2 linked regions of the Lichenicola cladoniae genome follow. The protein of the gene in region 1 interacts with the protein of each later gene in a pairwise test. Links are inferred from orthologs where the notes say so. Each region holds a gene or a part of one and is shown on either strand. Other genes may lie near its edges.

Region 1 (2,919 bases):
GCGAACCGGACATAGTGATCGGGTGCATCGGGCTGGTCGTAGAAGGCCGAGACCGGGATCGCGGTGACGCCTGCCGCCTCGGTCAGATGTTCGCAGAACGCCACGTCGTTGCCGGTGAAGCCCAGCCCGCGGAAGTCGGCGATCAGGAAATAGCTGCCGTGCGACGGCAGCACCGAGAAGCCGATCTCCTCCAGCCCCGCCGCCAGCAGGTCGCGCTTGCCCTGGAGCTCGCTGGCCAGCGCGCCGAAATAGGCATCGTCCTTGTCGAGTCCCAGGGCCACAGCGCGCTGCAGGTTCGGGGGCGTGGTGAAGGTGAGGTTCTGGTGCGCCTTGGCGACCACGGACGCGAGATGGGCTGCCGCCGTGACGTAGCCGACCTTCCAGCCGGTCAGGGAGAAGCTCTTGCCGGCGCTGCCGATCCGCAGGCAGCGCTCGCGCATGCCCGGCAGCGTCATCAACGGCGTATGGCGGGCACCGTCGAAGGTCAGGTGCTCGTACACCTCGTCGCACACCGCATAGGCATCGTGGCGCTGCAGCAGGCCGGCGATGAACGCCAGCTCCTCGGCATCGAACACCTTGCCGGCCGGGTTCATCGGGCTGTTGAGCAGGACCGCCTTGGTCCTGGGTCCGAACGCCGCTTCCAGCTCGGCCCGTGGCAGCACCCAGTCGGGCGGGGTGAGCCGGACCAGCCGGGGGATACCGCCCAGCAGCCGGACTGCAGGCACATAGGTGTCGTACAGCGGCTCGAACAGCACCACCTCGTCGCCGGGGTCGATCAGCGCGGCGAGGGTGGCGATCAGCGCCTCGGTGGCGCCGGACGTGACCACGATCTCGGTCACCGGATCGACGTCGAGGCCATAGAAGCGACTATTCGCGCGCGCCACCGCCTGCTTCAGCTCGGGCAGGCCGGTCATCGGCGGATACTGGTTGCGATTGTCGAGCAGCGCATCCGCGGCGGCCTGCACGATATCCGCCGGGCCCTCGGTATCCGGGAAGCCCTGGCCGAGATTGATCGCGCCATGTTTCACCGCAAGGGCAGACATGACGGTGAAGATCGTCGTGCGCGCCTCGGAAAGCTGGCTGTTCAGGGGTTTCATGCAAATGGGCCTCGGCATCGGGTCGGCACCGATCATGGCGCAAAGCGGCGGCGACCGCGATTGCCGCGACCCGCGCCCCGTGCGAACGTGCCATGACCAGGGCGGGCGCCGATAGCGGGCGCCGGAAACGCGCCGTGACGAAGAAGGGCGGTCATGAAAAAGATCGAGGCCATCATCAAGCCGTTCAAGCTTGATGAGGTGAAGGAGGCGCTGCACGAGATCGGGTTGCAGGGGATCACCGTCACCGAGGCGAAGGGGTTTGGCCGCCAGAAGGGCCATACCGAGCTGTATCGCGGCGCCGAATACGTGGTCGATTTCCTGCCCAAGGTAAAAATCGAGGTGGTCTGCGACGACCGGATCGCCGAACGCGCCGTCGAGGCGATCGTCGAGGCGGCCCGCACCGGCCGCATCGGCGACGGCAAGATCTTCGTCTCCAGCCTTGAGGAGGTGGTGCGCATCCGCACCGGCGAACGCGGCGAGGATGCGATCTAACTGATTTCCCGGTTCAGGCGGATCCCCTCGCCTCGTTCCGCTGAACGACTTCATCCAGGCCCACCCGGACCACGCGATCCAGTCACGGTCCGGCACCAACCAGTTTCTCGAAGCGAGCCGGCCGCACCATGCGGCTGTCCCAAACAGCAGAGTGTCAACGGATGGCCAAGAAATCTTCTCATTCCGGTGCGGAGCCCACGCCCCTCTCCAGCAACGTCGCCAAGGTGATGGAGCTGTTGCAGGAGCATTCGGTCGAGTATGTCGACCTGCGGTTCACCGACCCCAAGGGCAAGTGGCACCACACCACCCAGCATGTCTCGACCATCGAGGAAGACGTGTTCCGTGACGGCTTCATGTTCGACGGATCGTCGATCGCCGGCTGGAAGGCGATCAACGAGAGCGACATGATCCTGATGCCGGATCCCGACAGCGCGGTGATGGACCCGTTCTCGGCCAAGCCGCAGATGATCCTGTTCTGCGACATCATCGAGCCCTCGACCGGCCAGCTCTACAACCGCGACCCGCGCGGCACCTGCAAGCTCGCCGAGCAGTACCTGAAATCGACCGGCATCGGCGACACCGCGTTCTTTGGCCCCGAGGCCGAGTTCTTCATCTTCGACAGCGTGAAGTTCGGCGTCGGCCCGAACTACTCCTCCTACCAGCTCGACAGCATCGAAGGCCCCGGCGCCTCGCTGAAGGACTACCCGGAAGGCAACATGGGCCATCGCCCGACCGTCAAGGGCGGCTACTTCCCGGTGGCCCCGGTCGACAGCGAGAACGATTTGCGCGCCGAGATGCTTTCGACGATGGGCGAGATGGGCCTGCCGATCGAGAAGCACCATCACGAGGTGGCGCAGTCGCAGCACGAGCTCGGCACCAAGTTCACCACGCTGCTCAAGGCAGCCGACTACATGCAGATCTACAAATACTGCGTGCACAACGTCGCGCACTCGTACGGCAAGACGGCGACCTTCATGCCGAAGCCGGTGTTCGGCGACAACGGCTCCGGCATGCACGTGCACCAGTCGATCTGGAAGGACGGCAAGCCGGTCATGGCCGGCAACGGCTATGCCGACCTGTCCGACACGGCGCTCTATTATATCGGCGGCATCATCAAGCACGCCAAGGCGCTGAACGCCTTCACCAACCCGTCGACCAACTCCTACAAGCGCCTGATCCCGGGCTTCGAGGCGCCGGTGCTGCTCGCCTATTCGGCGCGCAACCGCTCCGCCTCCTGCCGCATCCCGTATGCGACCAGCCCGAAGGCGAAGCGCATCGAGGTCCGGTTCCCGGATGCGACCGCCAACCCGTATCTCGCCTTCTCGGCGAT
Region 2 (7,472 bases), 440 kb from region 1 along the record:
GCCATTCTTACGATGCGGGTGCCGGCTGGGCCTACCTTGCCCTGCAGGCGTCGCTGTCGGGCTGGGCCGCGCATGCCATGGTCGGCTTCGACATGGACACGGCGTTCGCGCAGTTGCAGGTGCCGCAGGGCTACCGGATCGAGGCATCGATAGCGATCGGCCGCCGTGGCGACAAGGGGCTGCTGCCGGAAGCGATGCAGTCCCGCGAAGAGCCGAACGGCCGCAACCCGATCGGGCAGTTCGTCATGGAAGGCCGCTTCCGCAACGACGCCTGATCCGGGGTCCCGAGGGCTTCGTCTCTGGCGAAGCCCCGGGCCTCGTTTCTAAGGAACCAGTACGGTTGCCGACGCCTGCGCCGCGATGCCTTCGCCGCGCCCGGTGAAGCCCAGCCGCTCGGTGGTGGTCGCCTTGACCGAGATCCGCCCGATCTCGACCTTGAGCAGGTCGGCCAGGCGTTGGCGCATCACCTCCGAGTACGGCCCGATCTTGGGCCGCTCGCAGATCAGGGTGACGTCCGCGTTCACCAGGACCCCGCCGCGGGCGGCGATGCGTTCGCCGGCATGGACCAGGAAGCGGGCGCTGTCGGCGTCCTTCCAGGTGTTCTCGCTGGGTGGGAAGTGGCGGCCGATATCGCCCTCCGCGAGGGCTCCGTAGATCGCGTCGCAGAGCGCATGGATGCCGACATCCGCGTCGGAATGGCCGGCCAGCCCGCGCTCGAACGGCACCGTGATGCCGCAGAGGATCAGTGGGCGTCCTGCCTCGAAGGCATGGACGTCGAAGCCGCTGCCAGTGCGCGGCAGCAGGGCGGGTCCGATCAACCGCTCCAGTCGCATCAGATCCTCCTCGTAGGTGAGCTTGATATTGTCCTCGCTGCCGGCGACCAGCGCGACCAAGTGGCCGGCCTGCTCGAGCAGGGCCGAATCGTCGGTAGCCCCCAGGGCACTGCTTCTGGCGGCCGCCCGGTGCAGGTCGAGGAGCAGGTCGAAGCGGAACCCCTGCGGGGTCTGGGCGCGAAACAGCTCGTCCCGGCGCACGGTCTCGACGACCGCACCGTCACGGGCGCGCTTCAGCGTATCTGCGACCGCGACGCCCGGTATGGCCCCGACATGGGTGGCAAGCGCCGCGATCACCCGCTCGATCAACGAAGCCGGGACGTAGGGGCGGGCGCCGTCATGGACCAGCACCAGCTCCGGCCGCAGATGCACCGGCAGCGCGGCGAGGGCCTCGAGCCCGATCAGCACGCTTTCCTGTCGGGTGCTGCCGCCCGGGATCGCTTCGGCAACCGACAGGCCGTGCAGCGCATCGGCGAGCAGCCCCGCGTCGCCGACCGGCTGGAGGTAGGACACATGCGGAAGCAGGGCTTCGGCGGCGTGACGAATGACGGGCCGGCGGCCGAGCGCAACGAATTGCTTCGGCGTGCCGGTGCCGTATCGGCGTCCGTTTCCGGCGGCAAGGAGGAGGGCGGCTATACGCATGGCGGAGGAATGCGGTGGGGGGCCGCTTTGGTCAATATGGCGTCCGCATCCACGGGGCCGTCCGTGGTCCGGAAGGTGTCCGCAGCGTGTGTCGCGCCGTGAGAGGAACGATTGCACCGATACGTCCCTGAGCGTATTTTGCCCAAATCATGGGCACTCCAAATGAATCCGGGTCGGATGACTGCATCGCACGCACCGTTTCTGCATCGGCTGTGGCCAGTGGCGGCGTGTGGCCGGTGAGCGAACGCGGGGACAGTCTGCTGAAGCCGATAGACCTGGGCGGCGTCGTCATCGAGACGCCGGTGATTCTGGCGCCGATGTCCGGCGTGACCGATTTGCCGTTCCGCCGGCTGGCACGATCGCTTGGTGCCGGGCTGGTGGTGTCGGAGATGATCGCCTCCTGGGCGATGGTGCACGAGAACTCCGCCACGCTGCGCATGGCCGAGACGCTCGACGAGGGCCCGAATGCGGTGCAGCTCGCCGGCTGCGAGCCGGAGGCGATGGCTCAGGCGGCACGGATCGCGGTCGATCTGGGCGCCAACATCATCGACATCAATTTCGGGTGCCCGGCGAAGAAAGTCGCCGTCGGACAGCAGGCCGGCTCGGCGCTGATGCGTGACGAGATCCTGGCGGCACGGCTGCTTGAGGCGACTGTAAAGGCAGTGGATGTACCCGTGACGCTGAAGATGCGGATGGGATGGGACCATGCCAGCCTGAACGCGCCGCGGCTGGCGGTGATCGCGCAGGAGTGCGGCATCAGGATGGTCAGCGTGCATGGGCGCACGCGCCAGCAATTCTATACCGGTCACGCCGACTGGAACTTCGTGCGCCAGGTCAAGGAGAGCGTTCGCCTGCCGGTGATCGTGAATGGCGACATCCTGACGCTGGAGGATGCGCGCGAGGCGCTGCGCCAGTCCGGTGCCGATGGCGTGATGATCGGCCGCGGCTGCTATGGCCGACCCTGGTTTCCGGCCCAGGTCGCACAGGCGCTCACCACCGGCCGCGTGGTGCCCGATCCGGACCTGGCGGCCGAAAAGGCGATCGTGCTGCAGCACTACCAGGCGATGCTCAGCCATTTCGGCACCTATCCCGGGCTTCGGCTCGCCCGCAAACATGTGTCCTGGTATTCGGCGGCGCTGCCGCAGTCGGCCCAGTTCCGCGCCGCCTTCAACCGGATCGAGGATACCGTCGAGGCGGTCGCGGCGATCGAGGCCTTCTACGATCGCCAGATCGCCGCCGGCGCCGGACGCGACCGGCGCGAGCCGAGCTTGCAGGATCTGGCCGCATGAGGACCACCACCTTCAAGGCGTCGAGCACCGTGGCCGTCGCGCACCGTGCAGCGTCAAGGCCGGCGACGGCCACGCTGGCACCGGACGCGGCGGCGATACTGGATTGCCTGCCGGTGCCGGTGCTGATGCTCGATGGCTCGGACAGCATCCGGTATGCCAACAGCGCCGCGGAACCGTTTTTCGGCATGTCCAAATCGCAGCTGCGATTGCTCGGCATGGCGGACCTGCTGCCCGGCGACCACCCGCTGTTCCAGCTGATCGAGCAGGTCAGGTCGACCGGTGCCACCATCGTCGAACACGAGTTGACCCTCGAAGGTCCGCGTCTCAGCCGGGCGGGGATTACCGTGCAAGGCGCGCCGGCCAGCGACTCTCCTGAATTCGTGCTGCTGACGCTCCATGACTCGTCCGCCGCGCGAGCGCTCGACCGGCAGATGACCTTCCGCAACGCCGCCCGCAGCGTGTCCGGCATGGCGGCGATTCTGGCGCACGAGGTCAAGAACCCGCTCTCCGGAATACGCGGCGCGGCCCAGTTGCTGGAAAGCACGGTGGTCGAGAACGACCGCGAGCTGGCGGTGCTGATCCGCGAGGAGGCCGATCGCATTCGCGCGCTGGTCGAGCGGATGGAAATGTTCAGCGAGAAGCCGATCGAGCGGCGTCCGGTCAACATCCATCGCGTGCTGGAGCATGTGCGGCTGCTGGCCCAGCGCGGGTTCGCCGCGCATATCCGCTTTATCGAGAATTACGATCCGTCGCTGCCGCCGGTCTGGGGCAATCGCGACCAGCTGGTCCAGGTGCTGCTCAACCTGGTGAAGAACGCGGCCGAGGCGATTACGGCGGATACCGGCAGCGGCGAGATCACGCTGTGCACCGCCTATCGCCATAGTGTCCGGCTGGCAGTTCCGGGTTCCGACCAGCGCATGCATCTACCCCTGATGGTGACGGTGCGCGACAGCGGGCCCGGTATTTCAGAATCGATCCGGCCGCATCTGTTCGAGCCGTTCCTGACCACCAAGGTCACCGGAACCGGCCTCGGGCTGGCGCTGGCGGCCAAGATCATCGGCGATCATGGTGGCCTGATCGAGATCGAGAGCCGCCCCGGCCGCACCGACGTCCTGCTGCACCTGCCGGTCCTGGTCGAGGACGAAGGCGAGCAGTAAAGCGGCGGCAACGTCCCATTTTCGTCGCGCGAGCGACCTTTTAAGAAGTGTCCGGTAACCCAATGACCTTGCCAACCGTTCTCGTGGCCGACGACGACCGCTCGATCAGGACCGTCCTGACGCAGGCACTCGGGCGGTCGGGATACCAGGTGCGTACGACCGGCAATGCCGCGACCCTCTGGCGCTGGGTCGAGGATGGGGAGGGCGATCTGGTCATCACCGACGTGGTGATGCCGGACGAGAACGGCCTGGACCTGATCCCGCGGATCAAGCGGATCCGGCCAGAGCTGCGGATCGTGGTGATGAGCGCGCAATCGACACTGATGACCGCGGTGAAGGCGGCCCAGCGCGGCGCATTCGAGTATCTGCCCAAGCCGTTCGACCTGAAGGAGCTGCTGTCGGTCGTCGGACGCGCGCTCGCGGCCCCACAGCCGCCATCGGTGGATACCAGCCTCCCGCCCGACTCCGACGAGCGCATGCCGCTGATCGGCCGGTCGGGCGCGATGCAGGACATCTACCGGATCATCGCACGCCTCACGACCGCCGACCTGACCGTGATGATCAGCGGCGAGAGCGGCACCGGCAAGGAGCTGGTGGCGCGCGCCCTGCACGATTACGGCCGCCGTCGCGGCGGTCCGTTCGTCGCCATCAACATGGCGGCGATCCCGCGCGAGTTGATCGAGAGCGAGTTGTTCGGGCATGAGCGCGGCGCCTTCACCGGCGCTACCAATCGCAACCAGGGCCGCTTCGAGCAGGCTGCGGGCGGCACCCTGTTCCTCGACGAGATCGGCGACATGCCGCCAGAGGCACAGACGCGCCTGCTGCGGGTGCTGCAGGAAGGCGAGTTCACCACTGTTGGCGGGCGGCAACCGATCAAGGCGAACGTACGCATCATCGCCGCGACCCATCGCGACCTCCGCCAGCTTATCCGGACAGGCGCATTCCGCGAGGATCTGTTCTACCGGCTGAACGTGGTGCCGATCCGGCTGCCGCCGCTGCGTGAGCGCGCCGAGGACATCGCCACCCTGGCCCGGCACTTCCTGGACAAGGTGCAGCAGAGCGGCCTGCCGGCGAAGAGCCTTTCCGACGAGGCGATCGAGCGGCTGCAGTCGCATCGCTGGCCCGGCAATGTCCGCGAGCTCGAGAACCTGATGCGCCGGCTGGCGGCCCTGTATCCGCAGGAAGTGATCAGCGGCGATGTCATCAGCATCGAGCTCGAGGAGAACTCGATGCACAACGACCCGGCGGTGACCTCCAACGAGCAGGAGAAACTGGCCTCGGCGGTCGAGCGGCACATCCGCCAGTACCTGGCGGCGAGCCATGACGGCATGCCGATGCGCGACATCTACGACCGGGTGATCGCCGAGGTGGAGCGGCCGTTGATCCAGATGACCCTGGCCTCGACCAAGGGCAACCAGATCAAGGCGGCCGCGATGCTCGGGCTCAATCGCAACACGCTGCGCAAGAAGATCAGGGATCTGGAGATCCCGGTCGTGCGCGGCATTGGCTGAGGAACGACCGGGCGCCGTGACGACATTGTTTTCGCGCAGCTGGCACGCCGGGCCACGCCTGGTCGATATCCTGCTCGGAAAGGTGGCGACACTGACCATCGCGGCGACGGCCCTGGCCCTGGGCGTCGCCACCTTCGCGGTCCTGTCGCGGGGCATGTCCCTGACCCACCGGCCGCATGTCGAGGTCGGGCTGTTCATCTGCAACCTGGTGGCGCTGCTGCTGCTGGCGGCCGCACTCGTGGTGCGGCTGGCACGGGTGGCGTCCGACCGGCGGAGCGGGCTCGCCGGCGCCAAGCTGCATGTGCGGCTGGTGATGCTGTTCAGCGTCGTGGCGGTCGCGCCAACCATCGTGGTCGGCGTGTTCGCCGGCGTGTTCTTCCATCTGGGGATCCAGATCTGGTTCAGCGACCGGGTCCGCACGGCGCTCGACGAGGCGGTGGCCGCCAGCCAGGGCTACCTGCAGGAGCACAACAACAACATCCGGGCCGATGCGATCGCGATGGCGAACGATCTCGGGCAGGCCGGGGAACTGCAATATATCGACCCGCGGACGCTGGGGCAGGTCCTGGTCGACGAGAAGAACTCGCGCAGTCTCAACGAGGCCGCCATCTACGACCCGCACACCAACCAGGTGGTGGTATCGGCCGGACTGCTGGGCGGCCTCGGCGTCGCGGTGCCGCCGGCCGCGGCGACCATGCTGGCCCGGTCAGGCGACGTGGCGATCCTCGATAGTCCGGACGGCCAGACCGTGAGTGCGGTGATCGGGATCGGCGAGGCGCCCAACCCGGCGCTGATGCTGGTGATTTCCCGGCCGGTCGACTCCGTCATTCTCGAGCACATGCACCACACCCAGAGCGTGGTGGCCGACTACAACCGGCTCGACAAGAACCGGTCCGTGCTGCAGATCACCTTCATCATGATCTTCGCGCTGGTGGCACTGCTGGTGCTGGCGGCGGCGGTGCTGTTCGGCCTGGTGCTTGCCAACCAGATCGCCCGGCCGGTCGGACTGCTGATCCTGGCGGCCGAACGGGTGCGCGGCGGTGACCTCGCGGTCAGGGTCCCGGAAGCCGATCGCGACGACGAGGTTGCCGGGCTGTCGCGTGCCTTCAACCGGATGACCGACCAGCTCTCGTCGCAGCGGCGCGAACTCATGTCCGCGTACAGCCAGATCAACGAGCGGCGGCGCTTCACCGAGGCGGTGCTGTCCGGGGTGTCGGCCGGGGTGATCGGCCTGGATGCCGACCAGCGTGTCGAGCTGCCCAACCTGACAGCGAGTGCCTTGCTGGAGACCGAACTCATGGACGCGGTCGGGCACCGGCTTGCGGATATCGTCCCCGAGTTCGCCGCGCTGCTGACCCTGGCCGCCGCGCAGCCGGAGCGGGCGCAGACGGCGGAAGTACAGCACGGCGCGCTGTCGAGCCGGCGAACGCTGCTGGTGCGGATCGGCCCGGAGATGCGCGGCGCGGTGACCGAGGGCTACGTGGTGACGTTCGACGACATCACCGAGCTGCAGTCGGCGCAGCGGAAGGCCGCATGGGCCGATGTGGCACGGCGGATCGCGCACGAGATCAAGAACCCGCTGACCCCGATCCAGTTGTCGGCCGAGCGGCTGAAGCGGCGGTTCCTGCGCGAAATCGCTTCCGACCCGGACACATTCAGCCAGTGCGTCGACACCATCGTTCGACAGGTGGGGGACATCGGCCGAATGGTGGACGAGTTCTCCGCCTTTGCGCGGATGCCGCAGCCGATGATTCGGCCGGAAGACCTGTCCCGAATCGTCCGGGAGACATTGATCCTGCAGAAGAGCGCACATCCGGAAATCGCCTTCATCACCAGCCTGCCCGATCGCGGCCCGACCATCGCCTGTGACCGGCGCCTGATTGGCCAGGCCCTGACCAACCTGCTTCAGAATGCGGCCGACGGCATCGCGATGCGGCCCAGGCTTGCCGCGCCGGATGCGGGCGAGCCCGGCTTGGACGAGCCGGCCGCAAAAATCCCCGATGGTGCAGCGGGAAGCCAATTTGCAACGCGTCCCGGAGC

The links.
Region 2: the proteins of HN018_RS08565 (region 1) and HN018_RS10620 interact in binary tests that used the Escherichia coli proteins (3 or more experiments, as listed by UniProt). The link is inferred for Lichenicola cladoniae from one-to-one orthologs.

The regions. Positions count from the first base shown.
Region 1 is NZ_CP053708.1:1,849,926-1,852,844, reverse strand. It holds HN018_RS08565 (P-II family nitrogen regulator), read left to right. Parts: upstream 1-1,250; coding sequence 1,251-1,589; downstream 1,590-2,919. Other genes in the region: glnA (type I glutamate--ammonia ligase), read left to right, coding at 1,751-2,919; HN018_RS08570 (aminotransferase), read right to left, coding at 1-1,097. UniProt on the Escherichia coli protein: P-II indirectly controls the transcription of the glutamine synthetase gene (glnA). P-II prevents NR-II-catalyzed conversion of NR-I to NR-I-phosphate, the transcriptional activator of GlnA. When P-II is uridylylated to P-II-UMP, these events are reversed.
Region 2 is NZ_CP053708.1:2,283,954-2,291,425, forward strand. The notes cover bases 1,842-4,840. They hold HN018_RS10620 (two-component system sensor histidine kinase NtrB), read left to right. Parts: upstream 1,842-2,760; coding sequence 2,761-3,921; downstream 3,922-4,840. Other genes in these bases: dusB (tRNA dihydrouridine synthase DusB), read left to right, coding at 1,842-2,764; ntrC (nitrogen regulation protein NR(I)), read left to right, coding at 3,984-4,840. Also shown: HN018_RS10605 (nitroreductase family protein), read left to right, coding at 1-275; HN018_RS10610 (bifunctional 2-C-methyl-D-erythritol 4-phosphate cytidylyltransferase/2-C-methyl-D-erythritol 2,4-cyclodiphosphate synthase), read right to left, coding at 324-1,475; more of dusB, read left to right, coding at 1,712-1,841; more of ntrC, read left to right, coding at 4,841-5,432; HN018_RS10630 (sensor histidine kinase NtrY-like), read left to right, coding at 5,458-7,472.